DNA from 2 places in the Virgibacillus kimchii genome. Region 1 is predicted to be linked to the other one. Evidence: riboswitches for the same ligand, from Rfam matches in the RefSeq annotation. Region 1 holds a riboswitch; the other holds the start of a gene.
The links. A riboswitch is a leader RNA that binds a small molecule or an ion and turns the genes downstream of it on or off. The one in region 1 is predicted to bind S-adenosylmethionine.
Positions count from the first base shown of each region.

Region 2: it holds a riboswitch for S-adenosylmethionine, as region 1 does, so the genes downstream of both, ACZ42C_RS18740 (OsmC family protein) here and ACZ42C_RS09425 (MetQ/NlpA family ABC transporter substrate-binding protein) in region 1, are expected to answer to the same signal.

Region 1 is NZ_AP043951.1:1,884,596-1,892,396, forward strand. Features, by position in the region: gene ACZ42C_RS09405 (hypothetical protein) at 1-931, shown strand, start outside; gene ACZ42C_RS09410 (PaaI family thioesterase) at 990-1,400, shown strand; gene ACZ42C_RS09415 (YjzC family protein) at 1,442-1,660, opposite strand; gene ACZ42C_RS09420 (glycerate kinase) at 1,796-2,929, shown strand; SAM riboswitch class I at 3,867-3,977, shown strand; gene ACZ42C_RS09425 (MetQ/NlpA family ABC transporter substrate-binding protein) at 4,073-4,894, shown strand; gene ACZ42C_RS09430 (methionine ABC transporter ATP-binding protein) at 5,162-6,178, shown strand; gene ACZ42C_RS09435 (methionine ABC transporter permease) at 6,180-6,842, shown strand; gene ACZ42C_RS09440 (enoyl-CoA hydratase/isomerase family protein) at 6,858-7,634, shown strand; gene ACZ42C_RS09445 (alpha-hydroxy-acid oxidizing protein) at 7,656-7,801, shown strand, end outside.
Region 2 is NZ_AP043951.1:3,840,082-3,847,882, forward strand. Features, by position in the region: gene ACZ42C_RS18720 (NCS2 family permease) at 1-604, shown strand, start outside; gene ACZ42C_RS18725 (MFS transporter) at 748-1,917, opposite strand; gene ACZ42C_RS18730 (gamma-glutamyl-gamma-aminobutyrate hydrolase family protein) at 2,061-2,774, shown strand; gene ACZ42C_RS18735 (IS4 family transposase) at 3,162-4,391, opposite strand; gene ACZ42C_RS18740 (OsmC family protein) at 4,655-5,101, opposite strand; SAM riboswitch class I at 5,207-5,311, opposite strand; gene msrA (peptide-methionine (S)-S-oxide reductase MsrA) at 5,447-5,968, opposite strand; gene ACZ42C_RS18750 (MOSC domain-containing protein) at 6,117-6,827, shown strand; gene ACZ42C_RS18755 (DUF2179 domain-containing protein) at 6,989-7,621, shown strand.

The sequences.
Region 1 (7,801 bases):
AACGGATGAGGAGTTAGAGGAAACAGAAAACGGGACGGACACGGAAGAGACGGCTGTCGAGGAAGAACCTGAAGACGAAGCATCAGAGAATGAAAATACAGAAACCGAAGAAGCAGAAAGTGAAGAGGAACAACCATCCGCTTCAGAAGACGCAAATGAAGAAGAAGCAGTCATGACAGAAGAAATTATCGATGGCTCATATGAAGTGTATGGGCACAGGGATTTCGATGCCGATGAAGAGTTAATTGTTTTCTCATTTCAACGATCGGAGCAGCAACTTCCATTGGAAGACAGATTTATGGCTTCGCTGAAAGAAAGTGTTGAAACGGACAAGCTCGAGGAACTGGAACGCATTTCCGCGGAGGGAACTGCCGCCTCCCTTTATTTTACGGAAAATGAGCAACTGAAATCGATGGCTTCCGCAGAGCAGTTATATTTTACGGATATGCTCTATGATATCAGTTCGCTGTATGGCATTGATACATTACACTTCTATGTGGGAGATGAACCGGGGATTGACTTTGGACAAACAGGCAGAATTGAAACCCTTGAAGTCGAGGCACCGAAAAGCAGGGGCTTTTACGTATATGGTGACATCGACGGTACAAGAAGGTATATTAGCGGCGTTGCAGCTGAGGAAGTCATGACAAATGATGATGGAGATTTAATGGACTTTGCGGAAACGGTGAACAAGATGCAAAGCGTGCAGGATAGTGCCGCTTACCACTCCGGGATTAGTGAAGGAATCGAAATTATCGATGTGAGCGTACATGATGCAATTGCAGAGGTTCACTACAATTCACCTGATGCCCAAACTGATATTAGTGATTTTGAAAATGTGCTGCAGCTGGCAGCGTTGGATTTTCATATGCAGGAACTTCATTTAATTAATCAGGAACAAGAACAAGCAAAAATATATCTTTTTGATTAGGGTTGTGGACCGCGGATGATCGTGGTCCTCCTTTTTAAAATACTTGAGGGGGAGAATAATGGAGTATACCAGTCTGTTAAATGGAATCGATTCCAGTGAAACACTGGTAGGTGCGCTGGGAATTACCCATGAAGAATTAACACCGGATCGGGTTGTCTGTATAATGCCGGTGGGGCCGAAAACCATTCAGCCAATGGGGCTTTTGCACGGAGGTGCTTCTGTTGCCCTTGCCGAAACAGCTGCCAGTATTGGGACGGCATTAAATATTAATCCGGAAACACATTTTCCGGCCGGTATAGAAATTAATGCCAATCATGTAAGAGGAAAGAGGGATGGTGTGGTGACCGCCACTGCCACTCCTTTGCATAAAGGAAGAACCAACATGGTTTGGGATATTAAAATTACAGATGAGGAAAACAAACTGATCTGTGTCTCCAGATGTACGGTAGCTGTCGTTGAAAAAAGATAAGCTGGACCAGGGGGCATGCTGTCTTTCATGCCCCCACTTTTTTAATTCGATGTATGCCTGCTGTTGTTCGGGCTTGGACGTGACAGACTCCGTTTGGACTTCCAAAAACGGTCATTATTTGAGGTTTCGGGAAACTTATCCCCTTTTGACATTTCCACTTGCCTCGGCTCTTCCACTCCACCGCCTTCCCTGCCTACTTCAATATAAATTCCGTTATTTGGTGCTTTTTCCCCGCCCTTAAATTGACTGATTTCACCCATTTTAAAAACCTCCTTGTCATTCTTCAATTTTATTATGTCTCAGCATGTCCCGGTTATGTATCTAGGAGTATAGGAATAATTACATTTATGCGGTATAGTATGGATAACATTTTAAAATTTTGAAAGGAGAACGCAATGAAAATTGTTGTCGCACCTGATTCATTTAAAGGCAGCCTGACATCTGTGGAGGCAGCACAGTGCATGGCAAATGGCATACATAAAAAAATACCGGAAGCAGAGGTAATGCAGAAACCAATGGCAGATGGCGGTGAAGGTACAGTGGACGCTTTACTTATGGCATCTGGGGGAAAACGAATACCTTTGGAGGTAACCGGACCTTTGGGGACTAAAATCAGTACCGCCTATGCCATTACCGGTGGAAAAACAGCGGTTATCGAATGTGCAGCCATTGCTGGGCTGACACAGGTTCCGGCGCCTCAGCGAAACCCGGATCACACCACCTCTTTTGGACTCGGAGAAGCTATCCTGGATGCGATGGACCAAGGCTGCACGGAACTCATTATCGGACTTGGCGGAAGCGCTGTGAATGACGGCGGGCTGGGGATGCTGCAGGCATTGGGAATGAAAGCAACTGACAGCAATGGGGAAAATGTCGGTTTTTTTGGGAAAGACCTACAACGAGTGAAGGCAGTTGATTTTTCCGGGATGGATCCGCGAATTCAGCATATCTCCATTAAAGTGGCGGCTGATGTTGACAATCCACTTTGCGGAAAGCACGGAGCCACCTATGTGTACGGACCGCAAAAAGGAGCAACTCCCCGGCAGCTGGAAGCGTATGATCAAGCCATGGCACATTTTGGGCAACTGGTAGAGAAGGAAACTGCGGGGAAATTTATGGATTCACCAGGCGCGGGCGCGGCCGGCGGACTTGGATTTGCATTGCTGGCCTTGGGTGGTGAGCTCATGTCAGGCGCCAAACTGGTTGCAGAGGCAAGTCAATTGGAGAAAACCATTGAGAAGGCAGACCTGGTCTTCACCGGAGAAGGGCAAAGTGATGAGCAGACACTATATGGAAAAGCCCCGGGATATGTTGCTTCATTGGCGAAAAAACATCGGGTGCCGACTGTTCTCCTTTCCGGCAGTCTGGGTGGGAATGCAGATGCTTTGCTGGAGAGTTTTTCCGGTTGTTTTTCCATTACGAATAGGCCGCTCACACTGGAGGAATGCATGGAAAACGCCGCGGAACTTTTAACGAAGCAGACAAAGCAGGTTATGGCTTTGGTGTGCGGGGTAAAAGAATATAAATGAGGGTGCGGTTGATGGGGATAGTTAATCTAGGGTGTATTTAAGATGATGGGACAGGGGATGCTTTAAGTCAATGAAGGATGGAGTTTTCCTCTCGTTTATTTACTGATACAGTCGATCTGGTAGTGAACGAGATGGTTGTTCTTTCATTCGTTCAATGATGCAGACGATATGAAGATCGGATTCCTCGAATTTTTTTGCAGTTTCGATCTTCATCGTCTGGGTGAACATCGGTTTATTCGATTTTTATATAGTTTTGATCTTCATCGCCTTTGTGAAGATCGGTTTACTCAACTTTTTTACATTTTTGATCTTCATCGCCTTTATGAAGATCGCTTTACTCAACTTCTATACATTTTTGATCTTCATCACGCTTGTGAAGATCGGTTTACTCAACTTCTATACATTTTCGATCTTCATCGTCTGGTTGAAGATCGTTTCCCCTCGACTTCTATACATTTTTGATCTTCATCGTCTGGTTGAACATCGGTTTATTCGATTTTTATACATTTTCGATCTTCATCGCCTAGGTGAAGATCGCTTTACTCGACTTCTATACATTTTCGATCTTCATCGCTTTTATGAAGATCACTTTACTCGACTTTCTTACATTTTTGACCTTCATCGCCTGGATGAAGATCGTTTCCCCTCGACTTTCTTATATTTTCGTTCTTCATCACCTTTATGAAGATCGCTTTACTCAACTTTTATCCACTTTCAATCTTCACCACCCGATCAAACAATGAACGAGACTCATACTGCCGCTCAGGCACAGAATAACGCGCCTCCCCTCTAACTGATCATTTCAATATCAAAAAGTTGTTGCCAGGCTGAGCACCTTTAGCAACACATTCTCCCCTGATTTTTTTAATTTAACGGTTGACGGAATTACCATTATGATATATTGTATACATTATGTTTGATAAACGAATAAGCAAATCTCTTATCGAGAGTAGCTGAGGGACTGGCCCGATGAAGCTCGGCAACCTTTATGCGTTCGGCATAAAAAGGTGCTAATTCCTGCAAAACGTCATGTTTTGGAAGATAAGAGAGGAAATTGTATGGATTACAAGCCTCTCTTTCTTTTAAAAAGAGAGGCTTTTTCTATTTATCAACTAGAAAATACAAAATTGGGAGGAATGGAAAATGAAGAAAGCAGTATTTATTTTTAGTCTCATTTTAATTATCGGGTTGCTTGGTGCTTGTGGAACAGGTTCTGCAGATGGGGGCGATGCAGTGGATGAAGATAAACTAGTGGTCGGGGTTACAGCCGGACCGCATGAACAGATCGTTGAGGTTGCAGCAGAAATAGCCGCGGAAGACGGACTGGAAATTGATTTGAAAGTATTTTCCGATTATGTTTTACCAAACACTTCACTTGATGAAGGAGATCTGGATGTAAACAGCTATCAGCACAAACCGTTTCTTGATGCATTTAATGATGACCATGGCACTAATCTGGTACCTGTCGGGGAAACTATTTTGAATCCAATGGGGGTTTATTCCGATACGTATGAGAGCGTTGAAGACTTGCCGGATGGCGCGCAGTTTGGATTGCCGAATGATCCGACGAATGGATCACGGGCACTTTTCATATTGGAGGAAGCAGGATTTATCAAGCTTGATGAAGATAAAGCAGAAACAGCGTCCATTCACGATGTAGTGGAAAATCCGAAAAACCTGGAATTCATCGAACTGGATGCCGCACAAATTCCAAATCAATTAAGTGAAGTGGACGCGGCGGCCATCAACACAAACTTTGCACTGGGAGCGGGTATGAGCCCGAGGGATGATTCTATTTTACTGGAATCCACCAATTCCCCATATGTGAATTACATCGTTGTTCGCGAGGGGAACGAAGATGATCCGACAGTGGAACGTTTTATCAATGCCTACCAATCTGAAGAAGTCAGAGATTTTATTGAAGAAGAATTTGAAGGTTCTATTATTCCGAGCTGGGATGAGTAAATGTTAATATGTGGCGAGCATGCGGGAATGTGCACTAACTTCTGTGCATGAGGCGGGGTTACGAATCTTGAAGGTGTTCCCGGACATCAGCATTTCACGACTCCACCCCGCGATTCAGCCCGCACATTGTGTGGAAAGGATGGGCATCTATTCTATAGTGACAGCTCGTTGTCCTGCCAACCGCATGCCCGCCACTGCCAGACGTTGAAGTAAATTTTGCAACTGGAGAACCGTCCCGGTGTTGCAGTGAAAGGATGTCATGTTGAGATGATAAGGTTAGAGGGTGTTTCTAAAGTTTTTTCTTCTAAAAGTGGTGGCGTGAAGGCGGTCGATGAGGTGAGCCTTCATGTTCCCAAGGGAGAGATCCATGGTGTAATTGGCTACAGTGGTGCCGGGAAAAGTACGTTGATCCGGCTTGTGAATGCACTGGAGAAGCCAACAGACGGGAAAGTGCATGTCGCCGGAAAAGAAGTGACTGCCCTGTCCGATGAGGAGCTTAGGGTTACCCGGCAAAAGGTCGGCATGATTTTTCAGCATTTTAACCTGCTGAAAACAGCCACGGTTTTTGATAATGTGGCTATTCCTCTAAAACTATTGGGCTACAGTAAACAGGAAGTGCAGGAAAAGGTCGATAAATATTTGCAGATTGTGGATCTGTCCGATAAAAAAGATGCCTATCCCGCCCAATTGTCAGGCGGACAGAAACAGCGGGTCGCCATCGCGAGGGCTTTGTCACAGGAACCGGAAGTTCTTTTAAGTGATGAAGCAACCAGCGCACTCGATCCGGAAACGACCAATTCCATTCTTGACTTGCTTCTGAAAATAAATCAGGAGCTCGGTATTACGATTCTCCTCATTACGCACGAAATGAATGTGATTCAAAAGATATGCGATTATGTGTACGTCCTGGAAGATGGGCGGATTATTGAAGATGGAACCGCGGTTGATTTATTTACACATCCTGTTGAACCGACGACAAAGCGGTTTTTAAATACGATATCCCAGCGAAAATTATCGTCCTCCCTCATTGAGCAGCTACAGCTGGAGGGGACAGTTTCCCGACTTACCTTTGTCGGGGAGAATGCGGGAGAACCGCTCCTGGCAGAGGTTAGTCAGCGGTTTAATGTTCAGCCGAATATATTAACGGCCAATATTATGGAACTGAAGAACGGCATCATTGGAAACCTGGTTATTCACCTTGTCGGGGAACAGGAGAAAACAAGAGAAGCAATTATCTTTTTAAAGGAAAAAGGCGTGCGAACGGAAGAAGTGGAGGCTAACTGACATGAATCAATTTATTGAAGATTGGTTCCCGATTATATGGGAAGCAACCATCCAAACATTTCAAATGGTAAGCATCGCTCTTTTGCTGGCAACGTTGATTGGTATCCCCCTGGGAATACTGGTCGTACTGACACGTCCGGGGCAGGCCCTGGAAAATAAATGGGTGTACCAGATCCTTAATCTCATTATTAATATTGTACGGTCGATTCCATTTATTATTTTACTCTTTTTCATTTTGCCTTTTACGAAATTTATTGTCGGTACTACGATTGGCGTGCAGGGTGCCATTGTTCCGCTTGTCCTCTATACGGCCCCATATATAGCGAGATTAATGGAAACATCACTGCTCGAAGTCGATGGCGGTGTGGTGGAAGCTTATAAAGCGATGGGGATTAAAAAGCGCCAGATTATTTGGAGTGTAATGCTCAGGGAAGCCCGCCCATCGATTATCCTTGGCCTTACGATCGCAACCGTCAGCCTGATCGGTGCGACAGCCATGGCCGGTCTGGTCGGCGCAGGCGGTCTCGGGGATCTTGCCTACCGTTATGGTCATTTACGATATGAAGCAGAAGTCATGTACGCCACGGTCATTATTTTAATTATTTTAGTCCAAGGGGTTCAGTCCATTGGAAACAGGCTTGCAGCAAGATTAAAGAAAGATTAACGGAGGAGTGAACATATGTCCCATGAACTGTATGTAGAAAAAGACGGCGCCATCGCTGCCATTATTATCAATCGCCCGGAGAAAAAGAATTCCTTTACCCTTTCCATGTTTCAGCAGCTGGAAAAACTGCTCGATGAATTGAAAGCAGATGACACTGTAAAACTTCTCATTGTAAAGGGAGTGGACCAATCCGCCTTCTCTGCCGGTGCGGATATTACGGAATTTCTTGAAGTGCGCTGGCACGCGGAAAAAGCGAAAGCATACAACGATTTTGCCCTTGGCGCGATAGAAAAATTATACCGTTTTCCACGGCCGACCATTGCCCTTATCCACTCTCTGGCTATCGGCGGCGGACTGGAACTTGCCAATGCCTGTGATTTCCGCTTTGCCGCATCCGGCAGCAAAGTCGGTATTACTTCCGCAAACATCGGGATTGTTTATAATTTGTCCAGCACCAAGCGGTTGTACAATCTGATCGGCCCGGCAAAAACAAAAGAACTTTTATATACAGCCAAACTGATTTCTGTCGAAGAAGGCAATGAAATCGGCTTGATTGATCAAGTACATCCTCCGGAAAAACTGGAGGAGAAAGGGTTGGAATTTGCAGCACAAATTCTTGAAAAGTCTCCTGTTGCCAACGCAGGAATCAAGCAGGTCATCCAGTCCATTATTGACGGTGAAAATGAGGAAACAAAAGAAATTGAAAAAGTAATTCTTGACTCTTACAGCTCGGAGGATTATGAGGAAGGCATCCAGGCCTTTTTGGAAAAAAGAAAACCGAAATTCGTTTAACCATTACGAGGAGTGATTCATTTGTCCACAACCAACAACAAGGATGCGTTGATCGGCAGCATGGCAACAACCTCTGCCGTTCCCTTTCGTTATGAAGACCTGGAAAAGGCAGCTGAAAAGAGCATAAATGAAGCAGCATTCGGCTATATTCAGTCAGGTGCAGGAGC
Region 2 (7,801 bases), 2.0 Mb from region 1:
CCTTCATTTGGGCGACATCTTCACGATGCAGATGCTGGTCGTTATTTTAACATTCCTGTTTGTTGACTTTTTTGATACAGCAGGCACCCTTGTCGGTGTTGCCCGTCAGGCGGGACTATTAAAGGACAATAAAATGCCGCGTGCCGGTAAAGCACTATTTGCCGACTCTGCAGCAACAGTAGTCGGTGCCACTGTTGGAACCTCGACGACAACTGCTTTTGTCGAATCATCCTCCGGTGTCGGTGCCGGTGCACGTTCAGGGTTTGCATCAGTTGTTACTGCAGGATTCTTCCTATTGGCCATATTTTTCTCGCCATTACTAAGTGTAGTAACATCCGAGGTGACTGCTCCAGCCCTGATTATTGTTGGTGTTTTGATGGCTTCAGCACTGAAGGATATTGAGTGGGATCGATTTGAAATTGCTGTTCCTGCCTTTTTAACCGTTGCGACCATGCCTTTAACATACAGTATTGCAACGGGGATCGCGATTGGGTTTGTTTTCTATCCGATTACGATGATTATAAAAGGCAGAGGGAAAGAAGTACATCCGGTAATCTATGGATTATTTGTCATATTTGTATTGTATTTTATGTTTTTGAGTTAGAGTAGAAGCAGGTAATACTTTGAGACCCTGGCATTCATCCAATTATTTTTATAAGGGATAAATGTCAGGGTTTCATATGTTATAAAAAGTGTCCTTTGACGCCTTTTCAGCAACGACTGTGATTTTTCCAGAATCGCTGCGCACTAGCCGTTCGCGGAATCAAAGTCCTTCCTGTATGAAAACACATGAAATATGATTAACAAAACTGTACCTATTGCTGCCATCATACCCATGCTGTAGTAAAGTGCACTTCCGCTGAATGTATCGATGATCCTCCCGCCTGCCAAAGAGCCGACAATCCCGGAAACACCAAAGAATGTAGCAAAGAATACAAGATGTCCGGTGGATTGTAATAGCCTTGGTATGAGCCTTGTAATGTAGGAGAACGAAGCCAGATAAAATACACCAAATGTGAGGCCGTGCAGGAATTGCAGTGCAACAATATACATTGGGTCATCCGCCCAGCCATAAATAAACCAGCGGAGACTGTAAATCGCACCAGCGAAAATAATGAAAATCAGCGGTTTAAACCGCTTGAACCAAAACCCCGCAAAGGCAAAAACGAGTGCCTCGGCAATCACCCCAACAAACCATGCCAGCCCGACTAATCCTTCTGATCCGCCGAGTCTCGTAATATAAAGTCCCATATAACTATCATTTGCCCGGTGTGTAATGGACAGGAACATGATCAGCAGCAGAAAAAAGATAAAGGGCTTGTTTTTAACAATTTTACCAATATCCTTAAATTGAACTGGTTCTGCATCAACTTTTACATCCTTTAACCGAAAGACAACCAACAGTGCCAATGTACCGAAAAATAAGTAAGGCCAGATCATATATTCAATTCCCACTCGCGCAAGGATTTCACCTACGATAAGAGAAGAGGTCGCAAAACCGACAGATCCCCACATACGTATCGTGCCAAAAGAAATCTGCAGTTCATCCGCCCGCCGCTGTGCAAGACTATCTCCCAATGCACCGATCGGTGTGGTGAAAAAGTAAAAAACAGCACCCATCAGCATAATGGACAGCAGTGTGTTCATTTGAAAGAAAAGTGTGCTGAAAATGAGCAGTCCAATGACACAAACGAGCAAAATCCATTTAACTGTTTTATATTTATCACTTAAATATCCGAAAAAAGGCTGGGCAAAAATAGAGGCGAGCGGTCCTATCGCCAGAACCCAGCCAATTTCCGTTTCACTCAGTCCCCGGAAATCCAGATATATGGGGAGAAAGCTTAGAATAATAGTATTTGTTGCATGAAAGCTGAATAACAGCATTTTTAACGGTATTAATGATTCTTTCTTTATCAATATAAGTGCTCCTCTAATATTTTTGTCTCCTACTTACTATAGCATTTTTTGTCTAAGCATAGTAAGAAAATCAGCTATGGACAGATGATGCTGGGACGTATAAACTAATGATTAAATATACTGTTTTGCAGGGGGAGATTATAATGAAACCAGTAATTGGATTGACTGCGTCCATGGAAATGGATCAGTCCGTGTATTCCGTGACAAATAGAAATGTGAAAGCAATCCTGAGAGCCGGTGGCATGCCGGTCCTATTGCCTTATTTCCTGGAAGAGGAAGATGTGGAGCAGATTGCAGGACAGATTGATGGCCTCTACGCCACAGGTGGGTATGATATAGATCCTACACTGTTTGGGGAGGAACCACATCCGGACCTCGGCACCATTATTCCTGCCAGGGACCACTCGGAAATTAAATTAATGAAAAAGCTAATGGGAATGAAAAAGCCCATTCTTGGTGTGTGCCGGGGAAGCCAAACATTAAACATAGCAGCAGGCGGGGATATGTATCAGGATATCTATGCGCAAATGGATCAAGAGCTCCTGCAGCACAGGCAAAAGGCTCCAATGGAGCATATGTCTCATTATGTGTATGTGGAAAAAGATTCATTGCTTTATCAGATTACCGGAGAAGAAAAATTCAAGGTTAACAGCTATCATCACCAGGCAAACCGTAATGTGCCCAAAGGATTTCAAATTAGCGGGACATCCAGTGATGGAGTGGTGGAAGCGGTGGAAAGCCGGGAGCTGCCTTTTGTACTTGGCCTGCAATGGCACCCGGAAGCAACCGCAACCATAAACGACCAACCCTCCCTGAAAATATACAAAGCATTCATAAACGCAACTGAGGGGGTCTGACCCCTCAATTCTGAATTTTTGCAATTGAGGGGTCAGACCCTCTAACAGGCGAAAAGCCTCTTCAGTGGGGAGGGGGGGAGGTATGTCTAAATATTGATTTTAATGGGGAAAAGTCCTATAATAAAGATCAGAAATGGAATTTCCATGGGGGAGACGCCTGAGACCCGCGACTTCATTCTTCTTGGGCAATCAAAAATTTTGCTGGTTAGAAATTACATATAGGTACACTAGCGTTGCATTAAAAAGTAAAAACAATGTCAATCAATAAATCTGGTAGCTTCAGTTATTTAGTTCAATTTTCTGATAAATACCTAGTTTTATTCGAGAAAAAAAGTTAATATGCTTTAAAGGTAGCCCTTCATCCATTTTTAGAATTTTATATATTTATTAGTTAACTGGATCGTAGCTTAGATCATCTAAGTGCAAAACCTCCTCTGATTCGTATTGTGCCAAGGTTTCATTAAAAACCTTTTCGTGGTCCAGCCTTCGTCGTCCATTGGATGATCGTTCTGGTTTCCTGAATAATTCGGAAATAAAAAATGTCATGGATTGTGACCAGAAATCACGGGTCCAACGCAACATTTCGACTAAAGTTCCTTCATAGCCCAACTTGTTTTTCATTAACAGGGTTAGGCAGAAAGTAATCATAGCTATTAGTATTTGATTGTATACAGCGTTTTCACTCTTTCCATACAGTTTTTTGATAACCAGATGTTGCTTTATCCATTTGAAAAACAATTCAATTTGCCAGCGATGCCGGTAAATATCACTGATTTCCTGTGCACCGACGGTTGCATCGTTACACACAATTCGGATCTGGTTCCCTTCGCTGTCTACAGTTTCTATTAACTGCAGCGGATTCTTCATGTTTCCAATCTTCACGATCGCATGCCTGGAGATTGAAGAATCCTCATCTACCGGCAATTCCTCGATGACATTTACAACAGTATTCGATTTAATTCTTGTGGCAAACCGGATACCTTTTTCACAATAATAATCAAACTTAGCAAAGTTGAAATAACCTCGATCGAAGACATGAAGGACCCCTTTATCCGGCACAATTAATGAATCCAACTGAGTTTCATCAGCAGGTCTTGCAGGGGTAAGTATCATATCATTTGGATAAGAGATATCATCACAAAAGACGATGGAAGTATGCATCTTCACTCCCGCTTTTGTCTCCCGAAAATCTGCCCATTCATATTGGCTGAGACACATGGAAATGGTCGATGAATCAATCAGATGAAGCTTTCCAAGTGATTTGTCTGTCATTGTTGGGCCAAGTATTTGGTGCAGCTTTTGAATTAAATGATGCAGGATCGCCTGAAAAATCTCGGGTGGAATATCTCCATTTTTTCGAGAGAGTTGTGATTTACTAATGCTCTCTATACCAACAAGTCTTTGCACCGTTTTCTTTCGTTTAATCGTATCACTTATCCGCTTCAGACTATCTAAGTTTTTTAACTGGGCATAGATAAAAGCATTCGTAAACGTAAGTACATCAAGCTTTTTGACGTATTTGTCAACTTCGGCATGATCAATCATTTTTTGTATTACCTTTGAATCTAATGGATGAATGTATTCCTTGAATACAGTTTTTATGGTATTATTGTCCATGGTTTCTCCTTATAGTTAGGGATTTGGACAGGACTACCATACCCTAATTATAAGGTTTTTTTAATGGATTTTAAAGTGAAAAGATCTAATATTACCAACTTTCAAATAAAATATTTTACTTGATTTTTTAATATTATTTTCCTGCAACGCTAGTGATATAGGTAGAAAAAAGCACAACAAGCAGCTAATACCCGCTAGTTGTGCTTTTTTGACGCAAAATTTCCGATTGTCCCCTTTAAGAACCGTCCCCGTGTTTCGCCCGTCTAAGCTTTTTGATTAATTTTATAGGAAGATGAGAAATTCACTGCGTTTTCTATTGTGTCTCCCACAGGGCAATGCTTTTCAAGAAATTGTATGAACTCTACTACTCTGTCTTCTGGTGCATCCGTATCGATGTTGTATGTTGAACGAATATCTGAAAAACCGGGACGGACGTCAGTTTTGTTCAAGAATCCGTTTGTATCAAGATCCCCTTCCAGTTCGACTCTGAAATCCTTCAAGTCAATCCCGAAGTCATCAGCATACGTACGGGCAACAATCGATTGGCAAGCTCCCAGTGCTGATAATAATAATTCTACCGGATTCATTGCAGTGTCATCCCCGCCTAATGCTTGCGGTTCGTCAACGAGTACACGATGCTGCCGTGCTGTCGTTTCCACCAGTACTTTTTCCTGCAGATGTGCGTTAGCTTTGAATACTTCTTTTGCCATAATAATTTCTCTCCCATTTGATATTTTTCATGTAATGACAACTCGAGAAAAAATAAAGCCTCTTCTCAAAAAAATGAGAAGAGGCAGATATACAGATACCGTCCTTTCTCATCTTTAGCATAAATATGCTTCTGAAATTGGCACCTTGCTTAAGGATAAGCGGTTGCCGAGAGTTCAACGGGTCAGTCCCTCCCTCTCTCTGGATGAGTTGTCACTAATATGAATTTAGATTAATATATCATATACTGAATGAATCGTCAAAGTTATTTTTTCTTTTTTTTAATAAGCTAAATCGTTTCTTATGATTATCCGCGGTTTTGGGAGTCATACCCTAAAGTTCAACAATCATTTCCAAACAGATTGGATAAATTCATCGCGGCCGGATTTTTCCCGGTCTTCTTTGTAGTGTTTCTCGTTCTTTTTATAATATTCCTGATGGTAGTCCTCAGCAGGGTAAAAGGTGTCCGTCGGCAGAATTCTGGTAACGATTGGTGCTGAAAATCTGCCGCTGGCTTCCAGTTCATTTTTGGATTTTTCCGCCGCACGCTTCTGCTCATCCGTATGATAGAAGATGGCTGTCCGGTAGGAATCGCCCCGATCATGGAATTGCCCGCCGTCATCAGTAGGATCAATTTGCTGCCAATAGATGCGTAAAATTGTATCATAACTGATTACTGCCGGATCGTACGTGATTTCCACGGCTTCGTAATGGCCTGAATTTCCCTCTTTCACTATTTCATAAGTAGGGTTTTCCACGTGTCCGCCTGTATAGCCGGATATGACTGCATGGACACCGTCCCACTGGTCAAACGGCTTGACCATGCACCAAAAACATCCTCCGGCAAAAGTTGCTTTTTCCAATTGCATATTTTCCCCTCCGAACGATGATAATATATTTATTTTTCACATTCTGCTGCTTATCAGCAACAAACGTCTGTAACTTTAAAAGGTTGGCGAATGCTCGGATTTCTAATAGAATAAAGATACTATATCATAAATGGAGTGCGATGTAATGATGGAAGAACCATATGTTCATAAATTATTTACAGGAAAAGTAAAGCAACTTGGTACGGAAAATGCAGAAAATAAAATGGACAGACCCTGGAAGAGCGGTATTTATAAAACAGAAACAGAAGGAAAGGTGTGGTTGTCCAAAACTGGATTTACCGGAGATGAAGTGGCAGATACAAAAAATCACGGTGGACCGGAAAAGGCAGTTTTTGCCTATCCGATTAAACATTATACAGACTGGCAAAAGGAGCTGGAATTGGACACCATTGATATGGGGGGATTCGGTGAAAACTTTGCCGTATTGGAAATGGATGAATACTCCGTATGCATTGGAGATACATATAAAATAGGTGAGGCGGTTATTCAAGTATCACAGCCACGCCAGCCATGCTGGAAACCGGCCCGCCGTTTCCGCATTATGGATTTGGCTTTACGCATACAAAACAGTGGCCGGACCGGATGGTATTTCCGCGTGTTGAAAGAAGGCCATGTTCAGGCAGCATCTGACCTGGAATTATTGGAAAGGCTGTATCCCGAGTGGACCATTGCCGCTTGCAATGAAGTCATGCATATTCATAAAGAAGATCTACGCCTGGCGGAAGAACTTGCTTCCTGTGAACTGCTGGCACCGAATTGGAAACGGAGATTGCAAAAACGACTTCACGGTACAGAATCTTCTATTGAAAAGCGGGTGTACGGGCCGAATAAAGAATAATCCCCAATAGCCGCATAGAAGTATAGGGTGCCAGCATATAATGCAGGAATCCACCAGGTTCTTCAGGGAGAATTCAAGCATACACGACAAGAACGGTTTTACCTGTGCATATTATTATATTTAAGTGCGCTGGCAAAACATGGGAAAGGCAGGCGGTTTCATTGTTAAGTAACGCATTAGTGATGGTGACAATCATATTTCTTATCAATGTAGTATACGTTTCATTTTTTACGATCCGGATGATTTTAACTTTAAAAGGCCGCCGCTATATTGCAGCTTCTGTAGGCATGGTGGAAGTTGTCATATATGTTATCGGGCTTGGCCTCGTATTGGACAATCTGAATGAAATTCAAAATCTTGCAGCCTATGCACTCGGTTTTGGTACAGGTGTCATTGTGGGAACAAAAATTGAGGATAAACTTGCACTGGGCTATATTACTGTCAATGTGATATCCTCCAATCCGGATATCGACTTTACGAGAACGCTCAGGTCAAAAGGGTATGGCGTGACCAGCTGGTTTGCGTACGGTATGGAAGGTGACAGACTCGCCATGCAAATTTTAACGCCGCGAAAATACGAATTAAAGCTTTATGAAACGATTAAGGAAATTGACCCGAAAGCGTTTATCATTGCTTATGAACCAAAGCAGATCTACGGCGGATTCTGGGTGAAGCAGGTGCGCCGGGGGAGATTGATGAACCCGAAGAAAGGGAAGCAGGTGCAGCCCGATGATCCACCTGATCCCCCTGAAAACAATGAACACCAAACAAATAAGGCAAAGGAAACTGATTAGAACAAATAAGGACTATTCAGTTTCTTTTTTATCAATTATAGTTAGGATATCCCTTCCATGGGTAGAAAGCGGAGCAGATTGCATTATAGTAATCTGTTTTTAATTTGGAGATGGGATGGAAAAAGATGATGAAGCGAAAAAAATTCAGCGTATTCCCATTGAGTTTCTTTTTTACTTCTA